Chroococcidiopsis sp. TS-821: one gene and its partner. The protein of the gene in region 1 interacts with the protein of each later gene in a pairwise test. Links are inferred from orthologs where the notes say so. Each region holds a gene or a part of one and is shown in the gene's direction. Other genes may lie near its edges.

The links.
Region 2: the proteins of thrS (region 1) and rplA interact in binary tests that used the Escherichia coli proteins (3 or more experiments, as listed by UniProt). The link is inferred for Chroococcidiopsis sp. TS-821 from one-to-one orthologs.

The regions. Positions count from the first base shown.
Region 1 is NZ_MVDI01000001.1:1,399,617-1,402,883, reverse strand. Bases 230-3,168 are described here. They hold thrS (threonine--tRNA ligase), read left to right. Parts: upstream 230-756; coding sequence 757-2,580; downstream 2,581-3,168. Other genes in these bases: B1A85_RS06355 (hypothetical protein), read left to right, coding at 3,133-3,168; B1A85_RS06365 (DUF2605 domain-containing protein), read right to left, coding at 230-495. Outside these bases: B1A85_RS06370 (DUF2973 domain-containing protein), read right to left, coding at 1-31; more of B1A85_RS06365, read right to left, coding at 163-229; more of B1A85_RS06355, read left to right, coding at 3,169-3,267. UniProt on the Escherichia coli protein: Catalyzes the attachment of threonine to tRNA(Thr) in a two-step reaction: L-threonine is first activated by ATP to form Thr-AMP and then transferred to the acceptor end of tRNA(Thr). The rate-limiting step is amino acid activation in the presence of tRNA.
Region 2 is NZ_MVDI01000008.1:159,605-162,750, reverse strand. What follows is about bases 266-3,083. They hold rplA (50S ribosomal protein L1), read left to right. Parts: upstream 266-1,226; coding sequence 1,227-1,940; downstream 1,941-3,083. Other genes in these bases: rplL (50S ribosomal protein L7/L12), read left to right, coding at 2,807-3,083; rplJ (50S ribosomal protein L10), read left to right, coding at 2,197-2,748; rplK (50S ribosomal protein L11), read left to right, coding at 701-1,126; nusG (transcription termination/antitermination protein NusG), read left to right, coding at 266-693. In the rest of the region: preprotein translocase subunit SecE, read left to right, coding at 1-61; more of nusG, read left to right, coding at 58-265; more of rplL, read left to right, coding at 3,084-3,146. UniProt on the Escherichia coli protein: One of the primary rRNA binding proteins, it binds very close to the 3'-end of the 23S rRNA. Forms part of the L1 stalk. It is often not seen in high-resolution crystal structures, but can be seen in cryo_EM and 3D reconstruction models.

The DNA.
Region 1 (3,267 bases):
TAAAAGCTAAAATGTAAAGCAGGTGTAACATTGCATTATTCTCCAAGGCAGCCAGCAAATTTATCTTGGTTTGATTGTCTAAAAGGTTGATTGTGCAGGGAAAAATTCTAGCCGATCAACCGTTATTTAAAATGAGTATCGCAGAAATTCTCAGGCTTATTATTATATTCCTTCACTTTGAGGCGATTGCATCGAGCGGAACCGCATCCCGACTTTCCAGCATTCTGTTAACAAATGATGCCAAGGCATAATTGCTGCCATATCTATACCAACTTGTCCCCCTGTTACTTGAAACAACATTTGAGCTGAGTTTACCTCCTGCTGTGCTTGCTTAACGCGCTCAAGCAAGTCAGACTGTTGCTGCTTATCCAAAAAACTAATTTTTTCGGTTTCTAGAAGGTGACGCGATCGCTCAAACCAATACTGAAAATCCTCAAGTAGGGGTTGCAATATCGTTTTGAGCAATTCAGGCTCCGGTAGATTGGAGTTAAGCATAAAGCAAACCTTAAATTACTCTCCTATTTCTTAATCTTAACTTTATTTACAATTGTTCACATTACGCCAACAGATGTAATTTGGAAGAGAAAGTGGCTAGTGGCTAGCGGGAAAGACGAAAATGCTACTGTTCTCTCTAGCCGATCTACCCAACAACCCCCAGTTGGCGAAACCTTAATTCCCAAATTGCTGCGAGATGCAAAGAAGTACCGATAAGATAGAAGCAGTGATAATTGCGATCGCTTAAGTTAGTTACCGCCAATGGTTCAACAAATATCTGCCCCTCAATCTCCCGCACAGCAGCAACCTCAGGTACAATTGCCGCGTACGAGTGAATCGGAGACTTTAAAAAAAATCCGCCATACTGCGTCTCACGTCATGGCGATGGCAGTACAGAAGTTGTTTCCTAAGGCGCAAGTGACGATCGGTCCTTGGATCGAAAATGGATTTTATTATGACTTTGACAATCCAGAACCATTTACCGAAAAAGACTTAAAAGCCATCCAAAAAGAGATGGTAAAAATCATCAATCGCAAATTGCCTGTCATTCGCGAAGAAGTCAGCCGCGAAGAAGCTGAACGTAGAATTAAAGCAATTAACGAACCGTATAAATTAGAAATTCTTGCAGATATCAAGCAAGAACCAATTACGATATATCACCTAGGAGACGAGTGGTGGGATTTGTGCGCAGGTCCCCACGTTGAAAATACGAGCGAACTCAACCCCAAAGCAATTGAACTAGAAAGCGTTGCTGGAGCATACTGGCGCGGCGACGAAACCAAAGCACAGTTACAACGGATTTATGCTACAGCGTGGGAAACTCCAGAACAACTTGCTGAGTACAAACGCCGTAAGGAAGAAGCACTACGACGCGATCATCGTAAGTTAGGGAAAGAATTGGGACTCTTCGTTTTTAGCGATGAAGTTGGTCCTGGTTTACCATTGTGGACGCCTAAGGGAACAATTCTACGCAGTGTTTTAGAAGACTTTCTCAAACAAGAACAAATCAACCGAGGCTATCAACCTGTTGTCACGCCACACATTGGGCGGGTAGAACTGTTTAAAATATCAGGTCACTGGCAAAAATACAAAGACGATCTGTTTCCGATGATGGGTGAGAAGGAAGAAGAAGGCTTTGTGTTAAAAGCCATGAACTGTCCCTTCCACATCCAAATATATAAAAGCGAGTTACGTTCGTACCGCGAACTACCTATGCGTCTAGCAGAATTTGGTACAGTGTATCGCTACGAACAATCAGGTGAACTCGGCGGGCTAACGCGGGTACGCGGTTTTACGCAAGATGACGCGCACTTGTTTGTCACGCCAGAACAGTTAGATAGCGAATTTCTCAATGTGGTCGATCTCATTTTATCGGTAATTAAGAGCTTACGACTCGACCAAAACTTTAAAGCCCGACTGAGTTTTCGCGATCCAAATTCAGATAAATACATTGGTTCTGATGATGCGTGGAACAAAGCTGAAAATGCAATTCGCCGCGCGGTAGAAACCTTAGGAATGGATCATTTTGAAGGCGTGGGAGAAGCTGCATTTTATGGTCCTAAGCTTGATTTTATTGTCAAAGACGCGCTAGAACGTGAATGGCAACTTGGTACAGTACAAGTTGATTACAACTTGCCCGAACGCTTTGATTTAGAGTACGTCGCTGAAGATGGTACGCGCAAGCGCCCAGTGATGATCCATCGCGCGCCTTTCGGTTCGTTGGAACGATTAATCGGAATTTTGATTGAAGAGTACGCAGGAGATTTTCCACTGTGGTTAGCACCAGTGCAAGTGCGGTTATTACCAGTTGGCGAAGCACAACGCGACTTCGCGATTGCTGTCGCAGCGAAAATGCGCGCTGCGGGTATTCGCGCGGAAGCCGATAAAAGTAATGAACGCCTTGGGAAACTGATTCGCAATGCTGAAAAAGAAAAAATTCCTGTTATGGCGGTTGTCGGTGCGAAGGAAGTTGAAGCAAATAGCTTGAGTATTCGCACGCGGGCTGCGGGTGAGTTAGGAGTGATGCCGGTGGATGATGTCTTGGATAAAATTAAGAATGCGATCGCCAGCCACGATACCTTTTAGGTGCTCGCCAAGGCTAGTGAATAGGTAAAAACTGCTAACTAAGTTAGAACCATAAGCGTCTAGTTTAAGTCGCTATTCGCTTATGGCTAATCACGTCGTAACAGAATCGAACTTTTGTACTACTTAACTATAATGACCTTCGCCACAACATATCTTAACTTAACTTAAAATTAATTAAAATTTAAAACTGTAGTTATATTATTAGTGAATTAACAAAAATCTCTAAATACTTAAATTAATAAAGAAACAGTTGAGCAAGAGCTAAACTATTACTAACAGTTAGTTATTATTAAAGGTTTTGAATATTAAGCTGTATTTCTTATCGAATCTTTGAGAATTTTTGACCAGAGTTTCTAGATTAAACAATTTATTAATACTTCCGATCATTTCTAATTCTATCTAAGTTTGTAGATACAACTTTTATATTGTCAAACTTGAGAGAGATGATTTAATTATTGAATTTTGGCAATCTATAAATCTGCATACTACTAATATGCTAGCGACGCTATATCTGTACGTTGGGTGCGTCGATTTTTTGATGAGGTAAACAATATGCTTCAAAGTGCAGCGCTTGGAATCGCAAGGGAAATAACTCAATTAGGACTAGCACAGATACCAATAGTAACAGAGGAGATTTTGACTCCAGAAGAAGCATCTGTCATGTTTTCTGGTCCGCAATTCTTAGTT
Region 2 (3,146 bases), on another replicon or contig:
GACTTTTATTTATCTGGTTAATGGCTTCTTTGCTTGGGCAGCAGGACAGGTGTTTCGATGACATTAGAAGACGAACGAGGTAATTCCAATCAAGTTCAGGATACAGAAGCGACAGAAAATTCGCCTAATATCCCGACGCGTTGGTATGCAGTTCAAGTTGCTTCGGGATGTGAAAAAAGAGTCAAAGCAGATATTGAGCGACGAGCGCAAACCTTTGACGTTGCAGAGCGGATCGCTCGCGTCGAAATTCCACAAACTCCCGCCGTGAAAATCCGCAAAGACGGTAGTAGACAGCATACCGAAGAAAAAGTGTTTCCTGGCTACGTACTCGTCAAGATGGCAATGGACGATGACACTTGGCAGGTCGTCAAGAATACACCTCACGTCATTAACTTTGTCGGCGCGGAACAAAGAAAAGGCACGGGAAAAGGACGCGGTCACGTTAAACCAGTGGCGCTCAGTCATGCCGAAGTCGAACGGATATTTAAACAGACAACCGAGCAAGAGCCAGTCGTCAAAATTGACATGGCAGCTGGCGATAAAATTGTAGTGCTTTCGGGTCCGTTTAAAGACTTTGAGGGTGAAGTGGTCGAGGTCAGTCCAGAACGAAGTAAGCTGAAAGCGCTACTCTCCATTTTTGGACGCGACACGCCAGTAGAATTGGAGTTTAATCAGGTTCAGAAACAAGGCTAAATTAGAGATGGCAAAAAAAGTTGTTGCGGTCATTAAGCTGGCTCTGACCGCAGGAAAAGCAAACCCAGCACCTCCAGTGGGTCCAGCGCTTGGTCAGCATGGCGTCAATATTATGATGTTCTGCAAAGAATACAATGCCAGAACCGCAGACCAAGCCGGAATGGTTATCCCAGTCGAAATTTCGGTTTATGAAGACCGCAGTTTCACCTTTGTACTCAAGACACCACCAGCTTCAGTGTTAATTAGCAAAGCGGCTGGTATTGAGCGAGGTTCGAACGAACCAAACAAAAAGAAAGTTGGTAAGATTAGCCGCGCGCAATTGCAAGAAATTGCTCAAACAAAAATGCCAGACCTCAACGCAAATGATCTAGAGGCAGCAATGAAGATTGTTGCTGGCACTGCCCGCAATATGGGTGTGACGATAGTAGATTGATTGCTAAAATTATTTTCTAGCGCATTGAATTTTAAGCTCTAATGTACACATATAGCGGGGGAGAAGTATAACTTCGTTAGTTGACCCCAAGGGAGAAAAAATGGCGAAAAAAGAATCTCGCCGGATGCAAGAACTACGGAAAAAAGTTGAAGATAGACCTTATCAACCGATAGAAGCGCTGAGCTTGTTAAAAGAAACTGCGACCGCAAAATTTCCCGAAGCCGCAGAAGCTCATATTCGTCTAGGAATTGATCCTAAATATACTGACCAGCAACTACGGACAACAGTAACGCTACCAAAAGGTACTGGGCAAGTTGTACGAGTAGCAGTGATTGCACGCGGGGAAAAAGTCAATGAAGCAACTAGTGCGGGTGCGGATGTCGTCGGTTCTGAAGAACTAATCGATGAAATCCAACAAGGTCGCATGGACTTCGATCGGTTAATTGCAACGCCCGACATGATGCCGCAGGTGGCAAAACTTGGAAGACTGCTAGGTCCACGCGGCTTGATGCCTTCACCTAAAGGTGGAACGGTGACATTTGACGTGACGCAAGCGATCGCCGATTTCAAAGCAGGTAAATTAGAGTTTCGTGCCGATCGCACAGGAATTGTTCATGTTATGTTTGGTAAGGCATCCTTCTCACCAGAAGACTTATTGGTGAATCTTAAGGCTTTGCAGGAGACTATTGACCGCAATCGTCCTTCAGGTGCCAAAGGTCGTTACTGGCGGACAATGTTCGTGTCAGCAACAATGGGACCATCAATTCAAGTTGATATTAATGCCCTACGCGACATGAAATCTGAAGCTGCTTAGAGAGAGGTTAGAGAATGTTGATGTACTTAAATCTCTGAACTCTGACCCTTTCAAATCAAATAGATAAAGCCAGAGACAGCAGGAGCTTGCATAGCTTAATACCCTGCCGAGGTTTGTAACTCAATTGCTTAAATGTCACTTGTGCGAACCAAGTGGCATGGCGGTAGAGGTATAACCTGCTTAACCCTGGCTGATAAAGCTGGGGTTTTTGCTTTGAGTATTAGGCTACGCACAAGTTTAAGGAGGTGAGACAAAGATGGGTAGAACGCTAGAAAACAAGCAAGCAATTGTCGCTGAACTAAAAGAAAGTTTAAGTCAGTCGCAGCTAGCGCTTGTCATAGATTACCAAGGACTCACTGTTGCCGAGATTACCGATCTCCGTCGGCGACTGCGTCCTACAGGCACAACGTGCAAAGTAACCAAAAATACCTTCATGGGTATTGCGATTGATGGTCAGGAAAACTGGCAGCCAATGTCAGAATTTCTCCAGGGTTCTTCTGCCTTTTTATTAGTCAAAGAGGACATTAGTGGAGCCATCAAGGCTTACCAAGACTTCCAAAAAGCCAGCAAAAAAACGCAACTGCGTGGCGGCGTCATGGAAGGTCGGATACTCAAAGAGCCTGATATTAAAGCACTTGCAGACCTGCCATCCAAAGAACAACTGATTGCTCAAATTGCTGGAGCAATCAATGCTTTAGCAACCAAGATTGCTGTGGGAATCAACGAAGTTCCTGCTTCGCTGGGTCGCAGTATTCAAGCAATCTCAGAAAAAGACAAAAACAATGATGCCCAAAGCGATGCTGCATAGCTCGCTAAAACTGAATTGTATTTTTGTGAAAACAATTAAACATTACAGGAGTTAATCAATGTCTGCTGCAACTGACCAAATTCTAGAACAACTTAAGTCTTTAACTTTGCTAGAGGCTGCTGAGTTAGTCAAGCAAATCGAAGAAGCCTTTGGCGTTAGTGCTGCTGCACCTGCGGGTGGTATGATGATGATGGCTGCGCCTGGCGCCGCTGCTGCTGCACCTGCAGAGGAAGTCGAAGAACAAACTGAGTTTGACGTCATTCTGGATGAAGTACCTGCGGATAAGAAGATTGCAGTTCTTAAAGTCGTACGTACGTTGACCGGTTTAGGTCTAAAAGAAGCTAAAGACTTGGTAGAGTCTACACCCAAGCCTATCAAAGAAGCTGTAGCTAAAGAGG